3 regions of the Arthrobacter globiformis genome follow, and region 2 is predicted to be linked to each of the others. Evidence: riboswitches for the same ligand, from Rfam matches in the RefSeq annotation. Region 2 holds a riboswitch; each other region holds the start of a gene.
The links. Region 2 has a riboswitch for cyclic di-AMP ahead of QFZ33_RS05000 (hypothetical protein). Riboswitches for the same ligand answer to the same signal wherever they lie in the genome.
Positions count from the first base shown of each region.

Region 1: linked by a shared signal. The riboswitch ahead of QFZ33_RS05655 (C40 family peptidase) and the one ahead of QFZ33_RS05000 (hypothetical protein) in region 2 are both predicted to bind cyclic di-AMP.
Region 3: linked by a shared signal. The riboswitch ahead of QFZ33_RS00665 (C40 family peptidase) and the one ahead of QFZ33_RS05000 (hypothetical protein) in region 2 are both predicted to bind cyclic di-AMP.

Region 1 is NZ_JAUSXI010000001.1:1,210,406-1,216,399, reverse strand. It holds gene QFZ33_RS05680 (molybdopterin-binding protein) at 1-529, opposite strand, end outside; gene QFZ33_RS05675 (DUF6457 domain-containing protein) at 526-873, opposite strand; gene mobA (molybdenum cofactor guanylyltransferase) at 910-1,503, opposite strand; gene QFZ33_RS05665 (HNH endonuclease) at 1,539-2,039, opposite strand; gene QFZ33_RS05660 (NlpC/P60 family protein) at 2,262-3,050, opposite strand; gene QFZ33_RS05655 (C40 family peptidase) at 3,150-3,860, opposite strand; cyclic di-AMP (ydaO/yuaA leader) riboswitch at 3,913-4,083, opposite strand; gene QFZ33_RS05650 (M23 family metallopeptidase) at 4,220-5,044, opposite strand; cyclic di-AMP (ydaO/yuaA leader) riboswitch at 5,056-5,297, opposite strand; gene QFZ33_RS05645 (metal-dependent transcriptional regulator) at 5,447-5,994, opposite strand, start outside.
Region 2 is NZ_JAUSXI010000001.1:1,068,325-1,074,318, forward strand. It holds gene QFZ33_RS04990 (HAD-IA family hydrolase) at 1-160, shown strand, start outside; gene QFZ33_RS04995 (hypothetical protein) at 91-516, opposite strand; gene QFZ33_RS05000 (hypothetical protein) at 826-1,665, opposite strand; cyclic di-AMP (ydaO/yuaA leader) riboswitch at 1,669-1,824, opposite strand; gene QFZ33_RS05005 (sensor histidine kinase) at 1,929-3,542, opposite strand; gene QFZ33_RS05010 (response regulator transcription factor) at 3,546-4,286, opposite strand; gene QFZ33_RS05015 (hypothetical protein) at 4,919-5,098, shown strand; gene QFZ33_RS05020 (winged helix-turn-helix domain-containing protein) at 5,695-5,994, shown strand, end outside.
Region 3 is NZ_JAUSXI010000001.1:134,240-140,233, reverse strand. It holds partial or broken gene QFZ33_RS00680 (Re/Si-specific NAD(P)(+) transhydrogenase subunit alpha) at 69-1,353, shown strand; gene QFZ33_RS00675 (NAD(P) transhydrogenase subunit alpha) at 1,353-1,697, shown strand; gene QFZ33_RS00670 (NAD(P)(+) transhydrogenase (Re/Si-specific) subunit beta) at 1,694-3,067, shown strand; cyclic di-AMP (ydaO/yuaA leader) riboswitch at 3,217-3,387, shown strand; gene QFZ33_RS00665 (C40 family peptidase) at 3,392-4,339, shown strand; gene QFZ33_RS00660 (ArgP/LysG family DNA-binding transcriptional regulator) at 4,421-5,326, opposite strand; gene QFZ33_RS00655 (LysE/ArgO family amino acid transporter) at 5,396-5,994, shown strand, end outside.

The DNA of each region.
Region 1 (5,994 bases), 140 kb from region 2:
GTCCGCCCGTCACAATCACGCTCGCCTGGTGCGGTGCGAGACGCTGCCCCGGCTCGGCCAGGATCCATGGACCTGTTCCGTTAACGGCCCAGCCGTCCATGGCCGACGACGCATAGTGCGGCATGTCCTGGCGGGCGGTGATGTCCGCGGCCAGAGTCCGGCCCACGGCGTCACGCAAGGGAACAGGTGCCGCGGGTATCGGGGCAGCACAGTCGAAGGCGGCCTGCCGGGCCTCCGCCCAGGTGTGCGCCAGGTGCTTCGCCGGCGCGTCCGGCTCCACCTCGGCGTCCGGCTCCACGTGTGCGTCCGGCTCCACGTGTGCGTCCGGCTCCACGTGTGCGTCCGGCTCCACGTGTGCGTCCGGCTCCACGTGTGCGTCCGGTTCCACCCCGGCGGGTTCGGCGTCGGCACCGGGTTTGGCGTCCGACGCAGGCTCGGCTTCGGAGCCGGAAGCAGTTGCGTCGTCGGCAGCGGTTGCGTCCCCGGAGGAGTATGGGTCGGTAGAGCGGTGCTCGGGCGCGGCTGTCATTCCCCCGGGGTCCCGGTGGGCGCCGAAGTTCCGGCGGTACCTGCGGCCGGGGCACCCGCAGCAGCCTGCGCCTCATCGGCGGCGTAGGCCTTGGCAACGGCACGGGCCACGTCCATGGCGCCCTGCATGGCGTGGACGTCCGGAGCCTGGCCCGAAGCACATCCCAAGCCGGCGGCGAGGCCTGCTATGAAGGTGGTGAGGGGTGCCGCGGGACGCACCACGGAGTGCGCGGCAACCCCCGCGACGGACAACACCTCGTTGATGTCCACGTCCACATCCTCGAGCTCGAAGGCCCGCAGCAGCAGACGGCACCACTCCTCAAGCGTCTCGTCCTGGCTTTTCATGCCTGCCTCCAAATCCACGGCGGTCCGGAATGCGGGTCATTGCTCCCGGACAGCTACTCCCAACGCGGCCGCATCGTCCCAGGTGTCCACGTCGTCCGTGGAGCCCGCGGGGACAACCACAGCCTGCACGTCAAGACTAGCAAGGAGGGCGAAGACTGACCCGTGCACGAGGGCGTTGCGTGCCACGGCAGCCTGCACGGAGCGTTCCAGCGCAGCTGTGCCATAAAAACCCGCCAGCGGCTGCAGCCGCCCGTCGGCCGATGCCGCCATGACGCCGTCAGCCCCCGCGCCGGGGAGAGAGTCCAGGAGGGCGCGGACAGCATTGCCCACACGCGGCATGTCGCACGCGAGAACCAGGACCATGTCCGCGGGGTCTGCACCCCGCAGCGCGGCCAGGCCCGCGGCGATTGCCGCCGCAGGACCCGCAAAAGGCGGGTCCTCACGCGAGGTGAGAACCTCACCGGGAAGGCCCGCCGCCTCAGGTCCCACCACAACAGTGTGCCGGGCACCCGCGGCAGCCGCGAGGGAACGCTCAAGGAGGGTAGCGCCGTCGTACATCAGGGCAGACTTGGGTGAGCCGCCCAGTCGCGAGGAGCGGCCGCCGGCCAGGATTATTGCGTCAAAGTCCACCTACCCAGCGTAAGCCTGGAAGGCTCAGGCTGGAGTCAGGCTGCTCTTTCCGGAAGCAGGAACGGATCCCACGCCGGTGTGGGCTTCTCCAGCTCCTTGATCTGCCACATCGTGCCCACCGGTGGCGCCGGATCGAACCGGAGCTTCCAGCCCATTTCGCTGGGCGTGTGGTCGCCCTTGACGTTGTTGCAGCGAAGGCAGGCTGCGACGAGGTTCTCCCAGGAGTCCGCACCGCCCCGCGATTTCGGCTGGACATGGTCTATGGTGTGGGCTGCCTTGCCGCAGTAGGCGCACCGGTGGCCGTCGCGGCGAAGCACACCGCGCCTGCTCACCGCGGTGATCATGTTGTACCGGGGGCGGATGTAGCGGTTGAGGAGAATCACGGACGGGCGGCCCATGATGTCCTGTGGCCCGACGACAGGATCGTCGCCTTCGGCCACCACGCTTGCCTTTCCGGTGAGCACAAGGACCAGCGCCCGGCGGAATGTCACAACCGCCAGCGGTTCATATCCAGCATTCAGAACGAGAGTGCGCATGCACATACCTCTTCACGGCCGCACCCGGCAGAGGCGCGAGGGCCGGCTGCCCTCTGCATGTCCGGGCTATGGATCGACACCATAAGAGTAAACACTCACTAGCCAGATGAGCGAATCGAACACAAGCATCGCCATGGCGTGTCACCAAAAATTCATGCGGGGGCAAACAAAAAAGGACCCCCGCCATGCTGGCGGGGGTCCTTCCGTAACGCTTGGGGTGTCTTAGCCGCCGACGCGGATGAAGACCGGGCCGGAGCCGACGTTCACGCTGAACAGTGCGGTGGTTCCGCCGTTCCAGCCACCGTGGACGGCCTGGCCGTTGCCGACGTACACAGCGATGTGGGCCAGGCCCATGCCGCCGTTCTGGTAGTAGGCGAGGTCGCCCGGCCGGGCCTCAGCAGCGCTGACAGTGCGGCCGAGGGACAGGTAGCCTGCCGGCCATCCGTGGTAGTGGATGCCCACAGCTGCGAGTGCGTTGGTGGCCAGGGCGGTGCAGTCCTGGGAGACGCCCAGCTGCGCGTAGGCCGCAGCAGCGATTGCAGCGCCCTTGCCGCTGGCGGCAGTGGTCTTCGGCGCTGCCGGGGCAGCGGTTTCGACGGCGGCCGTGGCCTGGACTGCGGGTGCGGCTTCAGCAACCGGAGCAGCCTCAACGGCGGGAGCCGCTTCCTGGACCTTGACGACAGGCTTGGGGGCCTCGACGACGGGAGCCGGGGCGGTGGAGACAGCAGGCTTCTCGTAGGAGATCGCGATGCTGGATGCAGCGGAGATGGCGGCCGGTGCAGCGGACTCGACTTCCAGGGTGGAAGCTGCGGCGGATTCGCGCTGAACGTTGGTTTCAGCAGCGTTGGCGGCGATGCCGCTGGTCAGGACAAGACCGGAAGCAGCAGCGATAACTGCCGCCTGGCGGCCCATGCCACCGGCGTTGTCGCCGACGGCCTTGGCAATGACAGCCAGCGAGTTGGTCTTGGTGACCTCGGCGCGGTGGCGTGCAATGGTCGCACGTGTAGTCATTAATTTCTCTCTTTCGTGTTCCACGGACCGCGGTAGCAGGCGTGGGTTATCGACGCGCCGGCATCTTGGGGGTAAGCCGGCCCGTCTCGAATCGGATTTTTAGCGAAGGGTGAAGAAGGAGGACGTGCCCGTGGCGGACACCGCGTGCAGGAGCGTTCCGTCCGAGGGGTTCAGCGCGCTGATCATCATGCCGTTGCCGACGTAGATGCCCACATGGGCGCCGCCGTTCTGCATGACCAGGTCGCCGGGAGCAGGCGTCGAAGTGGGCTTCATGGCGTTCCACGCGTTGACACGGGGAATGCTGATGCCTGCCTGAGCGTAAACCCACTGGGTGAAGCCGGAGCAGTCCCAGCCGCTGGGGGTTGTGCCGCCCCAGACGTACGGGTTGCCGATGCCGGTGTACGCGATCGCAGCCAGCCCTGACGCTGCGGCGGAGGCCGCACCATCGGTGGACTTGGCGGTGACGGCCTGGGCCGCACCGGCGCTCTCGTCGCTGGCCTGGCCTGCGTCGCCCGCCGGGCCCTCATCGCTCGACTGCGGAGCAATGGTTTCGGCGACCGGGGCGGCCACCGTGGTGACGGCAGGACGCTCGAAGGTGACAGTGGCGGTTGGCGCGGCCGTCACAGCAAGCTGCGCGGCCTGGGATCCGGTCTCCGAGGAGGCGGAAACACCAATGTTGGCGTCGGCTGCGTTGGCAGGCATGCCAACGCTCAGGATGAGACCTGAAGCGGCTGCGATAACAGCTGCCTGGCGACCAACTGTGCCGGCATTGGCGCTAACCGCCTTGGACACGGAGTCCAAGGGGTTCATACGAACCGTTTGCGCGCGGTGGCGCGCGGCATTGTGGCGTGAAGACACGAAGGTAGCCTCTCCCAATGCCTGCGAGGTGAGCTGTCGGATTCGGATGGGAGTGCACCCGGCCGCTCCGCTTCCTGAGAAGCTTTGCGACTTAACCCCAAGGCCTTCTTGCGAAGACCAAAATTGGTTCCCCCGCCCCTGCCAGACGATGTAATGCGAACGGACCTTGAGCGGTGGCAGAGCTAGGCAATCCACTCAAGAGCGTCAACTTCGGAAAAGTTGACGCGGTTTAGACGGTACAGCAGTTCGGAGCTAATGTCACATTCAGGTCACGGCGTGTCACAGGAATGAGAGTGCTCACTCGACTGGGCTCAGAGCCAGCCGGTGGGATCAACGACATCCCCGTTGACCATCACCTCGAAGTGGAGGTGGCAGCCGGTGGACGCGCCGGTGGTCCCGCTGAGGGCGATCGCTTCACCGCGGGTGACCTTTTGGCCAACCTCGACGCTGGAGGACGACAGGTGGTTGTACGTGGTCTCCAAGCCGTTGCCGTGGTCGATGACCACGCGGTTGCCTCCCCCGTACGGATGCCAGCCCGAGAAGGTGACCTTGCCGCTGGCAGCAGCAAGCACTTGCGTGCCGCACTGGGCGGCGAAGTCCTGGCCGCGGTGGAACTCGCCGGCGCCGCCGGTGATCGGGCTGACCCGGTAACCGAACGGAGAGGACTTGACCAGCGTGGTCAGCGGCCCGCCCAGGGTGCCCACCGAAGCCGCACGCTTGATACTCCCGGCCGACTGGGCACTCAGGAGCTGCTTGAGCTTTCCGTCCGGGTCACCGGTGGTGGAGACGGACGTGCGGCTGAAGTCGATCTTTGCTGCCGCTTCCGCGGAGACCTTCGGCTGGGCCGGTGAGGCGGCGGACGCGGATGCCCCTCCCTGCTGCTCTCCGGCAGCCAGGACGGGGCTGGTCGCGGGAACAGTCACGGTCAGCAGCAGGCCGGTGGCGGCAAGGGCCACTCCAGCCTTTTGCCCGACGCCACTGGCCGAGGCGAAATCCGTAACCTGCCGGAACGGACCCCGACGGCGGCGGCGCGCTTCACGCTGGGCGTCCCGGGGGCGGTCCGCGGCAATGGCCTCCGCGAGGCGCGGCTCAGGAGCGGGACCGGTCGCGCGGCGGCGGCCCCGGGCATTCTGCATGGACAAGTACTGCTTCCTCTCTGGATAGCCTGCGAAGTTAGCTGTCGGATTCGGGTCAGAGAGTTCGGACCCGGCCCGCCATAACAAGCCATTCCGGCACAGGGGTATCCCGGGAGGATTCCTTCTGCGGAAGAGACTTGCTGCTGCGGACTTCACCCCAAGGCTGTAAGAACAGCCGGTTGTGGTTCCCCCGCCCCTGCCAGTGGGTGACTCGTGCTACTGATCTGCTGGCAAGGTTCGGCTCCAGATCAGGTAACGCTTGTGCATCGGCGTTGCCGTTTAACTATAGATGATTAAGGGGCGCAGTAATAATTCCGTTATATTCACTGTGCACAAGTGGTAGGTCATCCTGCCTGCAGATGTCAGACAGGACGGCGGCATCCGGCCTGGCGCCTTTGGGAGCTAGTCCACGCGCACGAACACGTGCGCAGCGACTTCCGGCGGCAGCTCAAGGGCGCCCTCAAACCCGGGCACGCGGACAGAAATGTACTCCCCCACACGTTCAAGCGAGACGGCGGCGCCCGGCCGGATCCCGCCCTCATCGAGCTGGAGGAGCAGTTCCGGCTCCACCTGGATGGGTTCCGCGAGGCGGCTGACGGTGACCTTGGATTCCGGGCCGTAGCTGGTCATGGCGTCGAGCAGGTTCACCACGCCGTCCGAGAACGGGCGGGCGGGCTGCCCGCCGAGTGCGGCCAGGCCGGGAATCGGGTTGCCGTAGGGGGACTCCGTGGGGTGGTCGAGCAGTTCGTAGATCCTGCGCTCCACCCGTTCACTCATGACGTGTTCCCACCGGCAGGCCTCGTCATGGACGTAGGCCCAGTCCAGGCCGATCACGTCCGCGAGGAGGCGCTCGGCGAGGCGGTGCTTGCGCATGACCTCGGTGGCGCGCTTGCGGCCCACCTCGGTCAGTTCAAGGTGGCGGTCGCCGGAGACGACGACGAGGCCGTCCC
Region 2 (5,994 bases):
CATCGCCGCAGGAGTCGCAGCCGGCATCCGGACCGTCGCGGTGGGCCCGAACACCGGCGTCCTTCCCGACGGCGTGCTGCACATTCCGGACTACACCGCCGTTACCGCCTCGGTGGAAACCGGCCAGGACGGACGCCCGGCGGTCTTCCTGCGGCTGTAGTCAGCACCTGTCAGGACAGGTCGTAGACCGTGACGCCCCCGATGGTCTCGGCCTGGAAGGTGGCCGCCACCCGTGCTCGCGTTGTCTGCAACGGTAATGCGGAACGAGTGCGGGAATGTGCCGCGCAAGTAGGCGTGGAGCCGGCGCAGGCACTCCTCCAGGTCGCGTTCCTCGTTGTAAACCGGGATGGTCACGTCCAGGACCGGTTCCGTGGTGGCGGTGTCAATGGGCGCCCGCCGCGTGTGCCGGGTCTGCGCCGGGGCAGGTCCGGCCGCGCCGGCTCTCTGGAGCGCATGCGGCTGGGTGCGCAGCGGTGGGTGCGGCGGGGTTCCGGAGGCCCGGTCAGTGATGGTCATGGCTCAACAGTGGCCGCCGCTGTCATGAGGGTTTTAGGGCCGAGCTGTGCGGGGGCTGTGGAAGTGACTTCGACGCTCGCCTGCCGTCAGCATCAGCTGTGATTGCCGTTTTTCTGCGCCACCCTGCATGGTTGCCGCCGGTGTGGTGGACGCCGAGGCTTGCTTTCTGCACCACTTTGCCTGCGGCAGGAAGATCAGCGACGCAGAAGGGCCCCGGATCCGTGCGGATCCGGGGCCCTCGGCACCTAGGCGGTCAGCCTAAAGCGGTGCAAAAATGTTCGTCGTCAGCCCGATTGGCCGCGGGAACGCTCAGTACCAGTTGTGGGCGAGGTGCCAGTTCAGCGCACCGCACGGGGAGTTGTAGCGCTCCTGGATGTAGTCCAGGCCCCAGTTGATCTGGGTGCGGTAGTTGGTGCGGTAGTCCGCCCCGGCGGTAGCCATCTTCTCGGCGGGCAGTGACTGGACGATGCCGTAGGCGCCGCTGCTCGCGTTGGTGGCCGTCGTGCGCCATTCCGATTCCTTGGTCCAGAGCCGCTTCAGGCACTGCATCTGGTCAGCCGACCAGCCGAAGGACCCCAGCTTGCTGGCCGCGTAGGCCTGCGCGCCGGCGGGATCGTTCAGGGCCACAGGCGCAGCGGCCTTCGCGGGGGCAACCTTCGCGGGGGCAACCTTGGCGGCGGGAGCCGGGGCAGCCTTGGCGACGGGAGCAGCCTTGGGCGCGGCAGCCTTGGTGGCCGCCTTCGGAGCGGCCGCCTTGGGCGCCGCGGTCTTGGCGGCAGCCTTCGGCGTGGCTTTGGCGGTCGCCTTGGTTGCCGACTGCGGAGCGATGGACGCCGCGGAGGGCGCGGGCAGGGCGGAGATGAGCGTCTTGTCGAAGCTCAGGGTCTGCCCGGCGTCAGCGGTGGTGGCGGTCGTCTGAGCGGCGGAAGGCGTAGCCTGCTCGGCTGCCTGGCCTGCGGCGCCGACGCCAACGAGCACGGCTGCGGCAGTGGTTAGGACCGCTGCCCGGCGCCCGAAGGACGGAAGGCTTGCGGTCAAGCGGCCCCAGGCCGTCGCAGGCCGGGCCGGCTCTGCACGGTGACGGGAAATCTTGTGGTCAGACTGCTGGGAGGCGCGATCAGGGCGCGCCTGTGCCTTGAATTCAGACATGGTTGATTGCCTCTCAACACCTGCGGAGTTAGCTGTCGGGTTCGGATGAGGTCATCCGGCCGCACGGAAAATTCACGTGTCGGCTTCACCCCAAGGGCTGATGCGGAAAGCCCGGGACTCTGGTTCCCCCGCCTCTGCCTGAACTAGCGGAATCCGGGAAGCGGCAGAGCTGGGCGTCAATCCGGACATGCAGCTCTAGTGGCGGCTGCACGCTATCGACGGTACAGGAGGCTTTTGATTAAGTCACATTTAGGTAACGGAGGTCACGACGACGGCGCGGCGCCTTGCATGGGCAGCCGGACAGCAAATTCAGTCCGTCCCGGCCGGGACATGACCTCCACCGTGCCGCCGTGAGCCTCCGCGATGGACTGCACGATGGACAGGCCCAGGCCGCTGGTTCCTTCTGCCGGCGCAACCCCCGATTCCCCCTGCGAAGCCGCGGCACGGAGGGCCGTTTGCGCGCCTGCGCCGCCGGTAGAGGAACCCTTCGCCGTCGCGGATGCAGGCGCCAGGGGCGCCTGCGCCGGGGTCGCACGGGACGCGTCTGCGCGGGCGAAGCGCGCGAAGACCTTGTCCACAAATTCGGGCGGGATGCCGGCGCCGTCGTCCGTGACCATAATCACAGCGCTGCCGTCCGCCGACCGGATCACGCTGGTGGTCACCGTGGTGCCGGGCGGCGTGTGCTTGCGGGCATTGGAGAGAAGGTTGACGAGGACCTGGTGCAGCTGTGAGGCATCGCCCCGGACCGACACAGGTTCCTCGGGAAGGTCGAGGTGCCACGCCCGGTCCGGTGCCATGACTTTTTCGTCGCTGACGGTCTCAATCACGAGCTGCGTAAGGTCCACGTCGCTGAGCTTGGGCGGCTGGCCCTCGTCGAGCCGGGCCAGCAGCAGGAGGTCCTCCACCAGGGCGGTCATCCGTTCCGACTGGCTCTGCACGCGTGCCAGGGACCGCTGCCCGTCCGGAGTGAACTTTTCGGTCATGCGCATCAGCTCGGTGTAGCCGCGGATGGCCGTGAGCGGAGTGCGGAGCTCATGGGAGGCGTCCGCCACGAACTGCCGCACCTTCATTTCGCTTTCCTGCCGCGCTTCCAGCGCGTTGGAGACGTTGTCCAGCATCTGGTTCAGGGCGTGACCCACGCTGCCCACTTCGGTGCCGGGATGGGCGTTCGACGGCGGGACGCGGACGGCGAGTGCCACCTCACCGGCGTCCAGCGGCAGGCGAGACACCTGGGTGGCCACCTCGGAGAGCTGCTTCAGGGGTTTCATGGTGCGGCGGATGAGCACCGTCCCGGCAAGGCCGATCAGCACAAGGCCGCCCAGCGAGACGATGGTGATGGTCCACACGAGCGACGTCAGGGTGTTCTGCTTTTCCGCGAGCGGGAGCCCGGTGACTATCACGTCGCCGTAAGGCGCCTGGGCGGCGACCAGGCGGTAGGTGCCAGAGGACAGGGTGCGTTCGACGGGCACGCCGTCGCGTCGGAGCGCCAGGAGGACCTGGTCGTCCGCTGCCGACAGCGAGGCGACGGTGGCGTCCGTGGCAATGAAACCTGCACTGATGACGATACCGTCCTCGATCCGGGCCGTCACGGTGCCTACGCGCTGGCCGCGGGCGCCCAGCGGATCGGGCTTGGTGCCAGGATTGCCCTGCGGTGGCCGGCCGAACTCGCTGGAGCGGTGCGCCGCATCCGAGAGCTGCTTGTCCAGCTGCTGGGTCAAATAGGAGTCCATCGAGGCGTAGCTGAACAGGCCGATCGCGCCGCAAATGGCCACCAAAAGCGCCATGGCAACGAGGACCAGGCGCGTGCGGAGGTGCCAGGTGTCCGGCTTCAGCCAGCTTCGGCGCTGGGTACGGATTGCACCCGAAAGGTTTGCCACGGCCTACTCTGCCGGCTTGATGACGTAGCCCGCGCCGCGGACCGTGTGAATCATCGGCGGGTGCACGGCATCCACCTTTTTGCGCAGGTATGAGATGTACAGTTCGACGATGTTGGCCTGGCCGCCAAAGTCGTAGTTCCACACCCGGTCCAGGATCTGGGCCTTGCTGACCACGCGCTTGGGGTTCTCCATGAGGTAGCGCAGCAGCTCGAACTGGGTGGCTGTCAGCTGCAGCTCGTCGCCGGCACGGGTGACTTCGCGTGTGTCGAGGTTCAGGACGAGGTCGCCCACCACAAGCTCAGCGGAATCCATGGCGGCGACGCCGGAGCGCTGGACCAGCCGGTGCAGGCGCAGCAGGACTTCCTCCATGCTGAACGGCTTGGTGACGTAGTCGTCGCCGCCCGCGGCGAGGCCCACGATGCGGTCCTGTACCGCGTCCTTGGCGGTAAGGAACAGGGCCGGGACCTCCGGCGCGAAGGCGCGGATCCTGCCCAGGAGCTCGACGCCGTCGAACCCGGGAAGCATCACATCAAGCACCAGCACGTCCGGGCGGAACTCCTTGGCGAGCTTCACGGCCTCCGGACCGTCGGCAGCGACGGCGACCGACCAGCCAGCCATGCGCAGGCCCATGCTCATGAGTTCTGAGAGGCTCGGCTCGTCGTCGACCACAAGGGCGCGGATGGGGGATCCGTCCGGGTGGGTCAGCTGCGGAAGGTTGTTGGTCATGGAGTGCGAAGTGGCCATGTGACAACTCTCCGTTCTGGTGATTAGCCGCCGCTTTGGCAACCCTGTGCGCCGGCTGTGAATCCCAGCCTAGCGAGCTGAAAGGCGTCGAGTACGTGTTTTTGGGTCACAGCCGTGGCTCTTGCGCCGCACAGCACGCCGTCGTGTCGAACTCTGTCGCCCCGGCCGGCGATCCCAACTCCCAAACCACGAACTACCAGGCTCCTTACGCGGGCTGGGGGGCCGGCTGGGCGCAGCCTTCCGCCGGCTGGGGAGGGCCGCCGTCGGCCGGAAAAGCGGAAGGTCCGGCGGCCGGCGGCAAGTCCCGGACCATGAAGCGCGGGCTGGTCGTGGCCGGTGCGGCGGCTTGCCGCAGGACGGCGGGTCGATGGGCGGTCCGGGCATGCAGGCGCCGGGAAGCGGAACGATGCCAGGCCAGGGAGGCGACTTCGCGCCTAACGGCCTCGGCGGCATGGGCAGCGGCGTTTCTGCGGCGGTCCATTCGGAGTACATGGTCGAGGAGAACGGGGCGTACGTGACCAAGGTGGCGCAGCTCGGCACTGTGTCCACCGTTTCCTCCGGTTCGGTCACGGTGAAGTGCCGACGGTTTCACGCGCACCTAAGCGCTCAGCGACGACCCAGCGGTGAGCAACATGCTGCAGCGGCGTCAGCAGTCGGCAACCGGCGACCTGACAGCGGCTGACAACGTGGCGGGAGCCACTGTGCGGATTGTGGCAGGCAAGAATGGCTCGGCGTTTGCGGCGGAGAGCGTGCAGGTGAGCGGTACCACCACGCAGCCGGGCGGAAGCGCAGGTTCGAGCCAGTCGAGCTGACTAATGCGGGAGGAGCAGCGCCCAGGCCACCCGGGGCGCTGCTGCCGTCGCTCGGCTGGATTTGACCAAAGCCCCACGCCCGCCTGAGCAAAAAATCCCTCATCCGGACTGTGTCATAGCTGGACAATCGGAGAATCGCGGCTGCAGGTTTCGGCAATCCAGATGTCACTGAATATTCGGCGCAAATTCATCGAAAATCCGAACAGGATTCCGCAGGAGCAGCTTTCCGACCGCCCGTTCGGGAAAATAAATCAAAATATCCTCGAACGGCAAAACTGTGATTTATCACACAAACGAGCCATTTGTCTCAGTATGCGGACGGTTTCGTCCATTGTTACTTGCAAGTTCTCATTGTTACGTTGCACACTTTCAAATGTGAACAAGAACTCAACAGCACCTGCAGCCGCAGAACATTGGCCCAGCACACCAGCTGCTGCCGACATGCGCTGTTGTCGAATGCACGCCTAACTTTCACCACCCACGAAGTTTTTAGGCATTCGCCCCCAGCCCAGCGTAGGGCGCCCCTCCCCAAAATCATTGCGGGGACCCAAGCATTCGAGCCGCGATGACGGCCATTCACATTGAGGTAAGCATTCATGTCAGTTGCATCCGGATACGTCCACATCTCAGTCCGTAACGCCAACAAAGCAGGCCAGGCGTCGGGCCTGCGGCAGGGATTCGGCGCCCGCCCCGCCTTCGCCCCGGGCGGCCAGGTAAACAGCGTTCCCGCCGCTCCGGGTTACGCGCCCCAGGGCTACAACCCGAACTCGTACGGCCAGCTGCGCGCCGTCCAGGCTGACGAAGCCGCGCCGCTCACCGCGCCAACGCCTCTTGTGGCCCCGGCCGCTGCCGCACCGGTCCGCGCCGTACCCAATGAAAACGTTGCCCGCGGATTC
Region 3 (5,994 bases), 930 kb from region 2:
GTTAATCCCGCCCCGGGCGGGAGCCACCAGAGCAGAAGCCGCTGCACCCGTTGGAAGGGAAGTGGCGGGTGAAGCTGGGCATAGCGCGGGAGCGCCGGGAAGGTGAACGGCGGGTGGCCGCGACGCCGGAAACCGTAAAGCAGCTGGCCGGACTGGGCTTGGAGGTGCTGATCGAATCCCGGGCGGGTGTTTCCGCCGGGCATGCAGACGACGAATACCGCCAAGCAGGCCGGCCACATCGTTTCCGACCTCGATCCCGCCGGGCTGGACATCCTGGCACACGTCCGCCCGTTGGAACTTCCGACGGCGACAGCCCTGAGACGCGGTGCAGTCACGGTTGGTCTGGCGTCGCCGTCGTCCGAACTCGCCACTGTCAGGGCGCTCGCCGAAGGCGGGGTCACGTCCTTCGCGCTGGAACTCGTGCCGCGCATTTCCAGGGCCCAATCCATGGACGCCCTGTCCTCGCAGGCCCTTGTGGCCGGCTACCGCTGCGTCCTCGAAGCCGCCATCCGCCTGCCCCGCTTCTTCCCGCTGTACATGACCGCCGCCGGAACCGTCCCGCCCGCGCGGGTGCTGGTGCTCGGCGTCGGCGTGGCCGGGCTGCAGGCGATCGGGACGGCGAAGCGGCTCGGCGCACGCGTCTCCGCCAACGACATCCGGCCCTCCTCCGCGGAAGAGGTCACGTCCATGGGCGGCACCTTCATCAAGCTGGACCTGGAAACCGCAGAGGCGTCCGGCGGGTACGCCCGTGAGCTCAGCGCCGACCGTGGTGCCCTGCAGCGCCAGCTGCTGGCACCGCACGTTGCCGATGCCGACGTGCTGATCACCACGGCGGCCGTTCCCGGCAGGCACGCCCCGCTCCTGGTGACCCGTGAAATGGTGCAGGGCATGCGCCCCGGATCGGTCGTCGTCGACCTCGCCGCGGAGTCCGGCGGCAACGTCGAGGGGTCCGTAGCGGGCCGGGACATCCACGTCCCCACCGCAGACGGAATGGGGACCGTCGCCGTCGTCGGCCTCAAGGACGCGCCGTCGGCCATGCCCACGGACGCCTCCCGGCTCTACGCGAAGAACGTGGCCAACCTGCTGGCGCTTATGACGAGGGACGGGGTTGTGGCCCCGGATTTCGACGACGACGTGATATCAGGTGCGTGCCTGACACACGACGGCGTGGTGCGGCACCCGCCAACGGCGGAGGCTCTCGCGGCTCTCGCCGGGGAGAACACGCCGGACGGCGCGTCAGGCGAGGCGCCACGGGACGCGTCAGAGGACATCGCCGACGAAACGGACAGCGAACTCGCAGACGAGTTGGCGAATGACCCAGTGAAGGCGTCAGAAAACGAAGGGGTGGTCTGATGGACGGCATCAGCCTGCTGACCATCACCGTGCTTGCGGTGTTTGTCGGCTTCGAAGTGGTGTCGAAGGTTTCCAGCACGCTGCATACGCCCCTGATGTCCGGTGCGAACGCGATTCACGGGATCATCCTGGTGGGTGCCATCATCGTCGCCGGCCAGGCCACGCACCCGTGGGTCCTCGCGGTGGCGCTGCTGGCGGTGGTGCTTGCCACGGCCAACCTGGTGGGCGGCTTTGTGGTGACGGACCGCATGCTGGAGATGTTCCGCGGCCGCAAGCCGGACAAACCGGCCCCACCCGGTGCCACGCGAGGTAAGACCAAGGAGAGCACGGAGGCCAAGCGTTGACCCTCCTGGATCCCAATGTCACCGCGCTGCTCTACCTCGCGGCGGCCGTCTTCTTCATCCTGGCGCTGAAGGGCCTTAACTCCCCGCGCACCGCCCGCCGCGGCAACCTCATCGGCGCCTTTGGTGCGCTGGTCGCCGTCATCACCGTCTTTTTCTCGACTCGGCTGGACAACGTCCCCCTGATCCTCGGCGCCATAGCGGTGGGGTCCGGCGTGGCAGCCCCCGTGGCCAGACGCGTCAAGATGACCCAGATGCCGCAGCTCGTCGCCCTCTTCAACGGGGTGGGCGGCGGCGCCGCCGCCCTCGTGGCGCTGCTGGAACTGCCGCATGCGGAGGACGCCTGGGTGCGCGTCGCCGTCGTCTTCACCCTGCTGGTGGGGGCGGTGTCCTTCGCGGGTTCCGCCGTGACGTTCGCGAAGCTGCAGGAGCTCATGACCACGCGCCCCGTGGTGTTCCCCGGCCTGCCGGTGATCATGGGCGCGGTGCTGCTTGCCGCCGTCGGTGCCGCGTCGGCCGTCGTACTGGGCGGCTCGCTGATTCTTGCGTTGCTGCTTCTGCTGCTGGGCCTGGCGGCCGGCGTGCTGCTGGTGCTGCCGGTGGGCGGCGCCGACGTGCCGATCGTCATTTCGCTGCTCAACGCCTTCACCGGCCTGGCGGTTGCGGCCTCGGGCCTGGTGCTGGGCAACGTGCTCCTGGTGGTGGCCGGCACGCTGGTGGGGGCGTCGGGCACCATCCTCACCCGGGCGATGGCCGCGGCCATGGGCCGCAGCGTGGCCGGCATCCTGTTCGGCGCGTTCCGGGGAGGTTCGACGGCGGGATCCACTGCCGTGAGCGACCGTCCGGTCCGCTCGTCCAGCCCGGAGGACGTGGCCGTGCTGCTGGGCTACGCCCAGCGCGTGATCATTGTCCCCGGTTACGGGCTGGCCGTCGCGCAGGGACAGCACACCGCGGCAGAGCTGGCGCTGGCCCTGGAGTCCCGGGGTACCCGCGTGGACTTCGCCATCCACCCGGTGGCGGGGCGCATGCCCGGGCACATGAACGTGCTGCTCGCCGAGGCCAACGTGCCTTACGAGTCGCTCAAGGAAATGGGTGAGATCAACGCCGAGTTCCGCACCGCCGACGTCGCGCTGGTGGTGGGCGCGAACGACGTCGTGAACCCCGCGGCCAAGACCACCGCCGGCTCACCGATCTACGGGATGCCGATCCTTGAGGTGGCGGACGCACGGCAGGTGGTGTTCCTTAAGCGCTCCATGCGCCCCGGGTTCGCCGGGATCGAGAACGACCTCATGTTCGAGCCGCAGACCACCCTGCTGTTCGGCGACGCAAAGGAGTCCCTGACGAAGGTGCTGGGCGCGGTGAAGGCCCTCTAGGGTGCAGCATCCGGGGTTTGTCCACACGCTCTCCGACACACCCTCGTTACTGAAATGTGACTTTTGGTGCACAAGTGCGATAGCCTCGGCCGGTGCCCTGGTTCCGCTCAGGGCATTCCCGGGCAGAATGCCGAGCCCTGCCGCTGACCGGGATCCGTTCGCTATGACCAACAGGCAGGGACGGGGGAACCACCTTAGTACCGGCCTTGCGCGCCAAGGCCTAGGGGTTAAGTCCAGACGCTTCGCCTAGAGGCGGGCAGGACCGGGTGACTCCCATCCGAACCCGACAGCTCACCCCGCAGGCATGGGAGAGGCAAATCAACCATGTCACGTAAGTCCATATCCGCACGCCATCGCGCCACCCCAACGACGTCCATCGCCCTGCAGGGCCTGTCGTATTCCCTTAAGTCCAACGCGGCCTCGGTTGCCAAGCCGGCGGCCGCCGCCGCCGTCGCTTCCGGACTTCTTTTCGGCGCCGGAGCACCCGCACACGCTGGTGCCTACGCTCCGGAGACGCCGGACGCTGCCGCTGCACAGTCGGCGACCGCCCCGGCCGCTGCTGCTGTGCAGTCCGCCGCTGGCCAGGCGCTGGCAGCCCCGGCCGCACCGGCGGCCCCCGCCCCGGCAAGCGGAGGATCTGCTGTTGCCGGCGCGTCGCACACCGTTGTGCCCGGTGACACCCTTGGTGCCATCGCAGCACGCCACGGAGTCAGCCTCGATACTCTTCTCGCAGAGAACGGCCTGTCCCTGGCGTCTGTCATTTACCCCGGTGACCAGATCCTCATCCCGGGACCAGGTGCAGCTGCAGCTCCCGCGGCTCCGGCAGCACCGGCCGTACCTGCGGCTCCGGCAGCCCCGGCTGCCCCCGCGCCCGCCGGCATGGGAATCTACAACGCCTCCGCGTCGATAACGCCGGCAGCAGCAACCGCTCCGACAGCGGCTGCAACCCAGTCAGCCAGCGGCGTGGGCGCAGCCATTGTGGCCTCTGCCCGGGCGCAGCTCGGCGCCACCCAGGACTGCACCATCTTGGTGGAACAGGCACTGCGCTCGGTCGGCAAGTCGGTCGGTGACCTCGCGCCCACGCAGTTCCACCAGTACGGCACCCCGGTCTCCGCCCCGCAGCCCGGTGACCTGATGATCAGCGCCGGACACGTCGGCGTCTACATCGGCAACGGGCAGGCCATCAGCAGCGGCATGAACGGCGTCAACGAAACCATCGTGCACCCGGCCTCCTGGCTCACCGGCTCCACCTACGTGCGGGTGAACGTCTAACAGCGGGTGAACGCCTGAGGGCGGTACGAAACACACAGCAGCGGCGGGTGCATCAGCACCCGCCGCTGCTGTGTTTGGTGGCTAGTTTTGGTGTGGTGGCAGGTCTTGGGCGGCGCGGACGACGGCGTTCGTCACCTCCGCGAGGCCCGGCGAGTCCAGTGTCCACACCTGCCAGTAGAGGCGTAGGTCCTCGCTCCACGCCGGGTCGAGTTCCACGAGTGAGTTCTCCTGGTCCTGCTGGTCCGGCACCATGCCCCAGCCCAGGCCGGCATGAATCGATTCGACGTACTGGACTGAATCGGGAATGAAGTGCTGTGGGGGAGTGGCATCGGGCGCGATGCGCGCGAGGACAGCGAGCTGGTGGGTGTCCTTCCTGTCGTACTGCATGACCGGGGCGACGGCGAGGGCTTCCGGGGTGGGGCCGTCGGGGAACCAGCGCGCTGCAAACTCGCGCGACGCCTTGGCCCTGTACACCATGGTGCCGAGAGCGCGAATCGTGCACCCCTGCACCGGTCGGGGATCAGCGGTGATCGCGCCTACTGCGTCGCCGGACCGCAGGAGGTCGGCTGTGGCATGCTCGTCGTCGCGCAGCAGCTCAAGGGCCACCCGGCCGCCGAGCGCGATCTCCCGGTAGGCCGCCGGCAGCCACGTCGCTATCGAGTCCGCATTAGCCACGATGGGAACCCTCAGCCGCTCGGCGCTCGGCCGCCTGCCGTCGTTCCTCTCCGTAGGTTCTGGCCCGCGCAGGCCAAGGACCGCCTCGTCGGCGAGGAGCAGCAGCTGGCGCGCTGAACGGAGGAGCTGCTCGCCCGCCGGCGTCGTCCGGACCGGCTTGAGGCGCCGCACCAGCACACTACCCACGGAGCGCTCGAGTGCCTTGATCCGTTGGCTCACGGCTGAGGGAGTGAGCCTGAGTTCCCCCGCCGCGGCGTCGAAGGTCTCGTGGTCGACGACGGCGGCAAGTGCCCTGAGTTGGTCAAGTTCCATGAAGACATCCTAATGAAACTACAGAAAAACTGAATTGTCTTTAAGGTTATCCGCCCGTACCTTCGAAGAATGCTTCCCTTCCTGACCGGGCTCGGAGCCGGCCTCAGCCTCATTGTCGCCATCGGAGCCCAGAACGCGTTTGTCCTTCGGCAGGGCCTCAAACGGGAGGCCGTCCTGCCGGTTGTTCTGGTATGCCTCGTCAGTGACGCGGTCCTGATCCTGGCCGGGGTCGCCGGGATCGGCGCGCTCATCCAGGGCGCGCCGGTGCTCCTGGCCGTGGTGCGGTGGGTCGGCATCGCGTTCCTCCTCGCCTACGCGGTCTTCGCCGCCCGGCGCGCCCTGCGGCCCGGGATTCTCAAGGCAGCTGATTCCCCGGTCAGGGGGACCGTCTGGTCTGCCGTACTCACCGCCGCCGCCATCACCTGGCTCAACCCCCACGTTTACCTCGACACGCTTGTGCTGCTGGGCTCGCTGGCCAGCACCCACGGTGGTTCGTGCAAATGGCTCTTCGGGGCAGGGGCCGCCGCCGGCAGCGCCCTGTGGTTTCCCCTCATCGGCTACGGCGCTCGCGGACTCAGCGGCTTCTTCGCGCGGCCGGCGTCGTGGCGCTTCCTCGACGGCGGCGTCGCCGTGCTCATGCTTACCCTGGCTATCGTCCTCGCGACCGG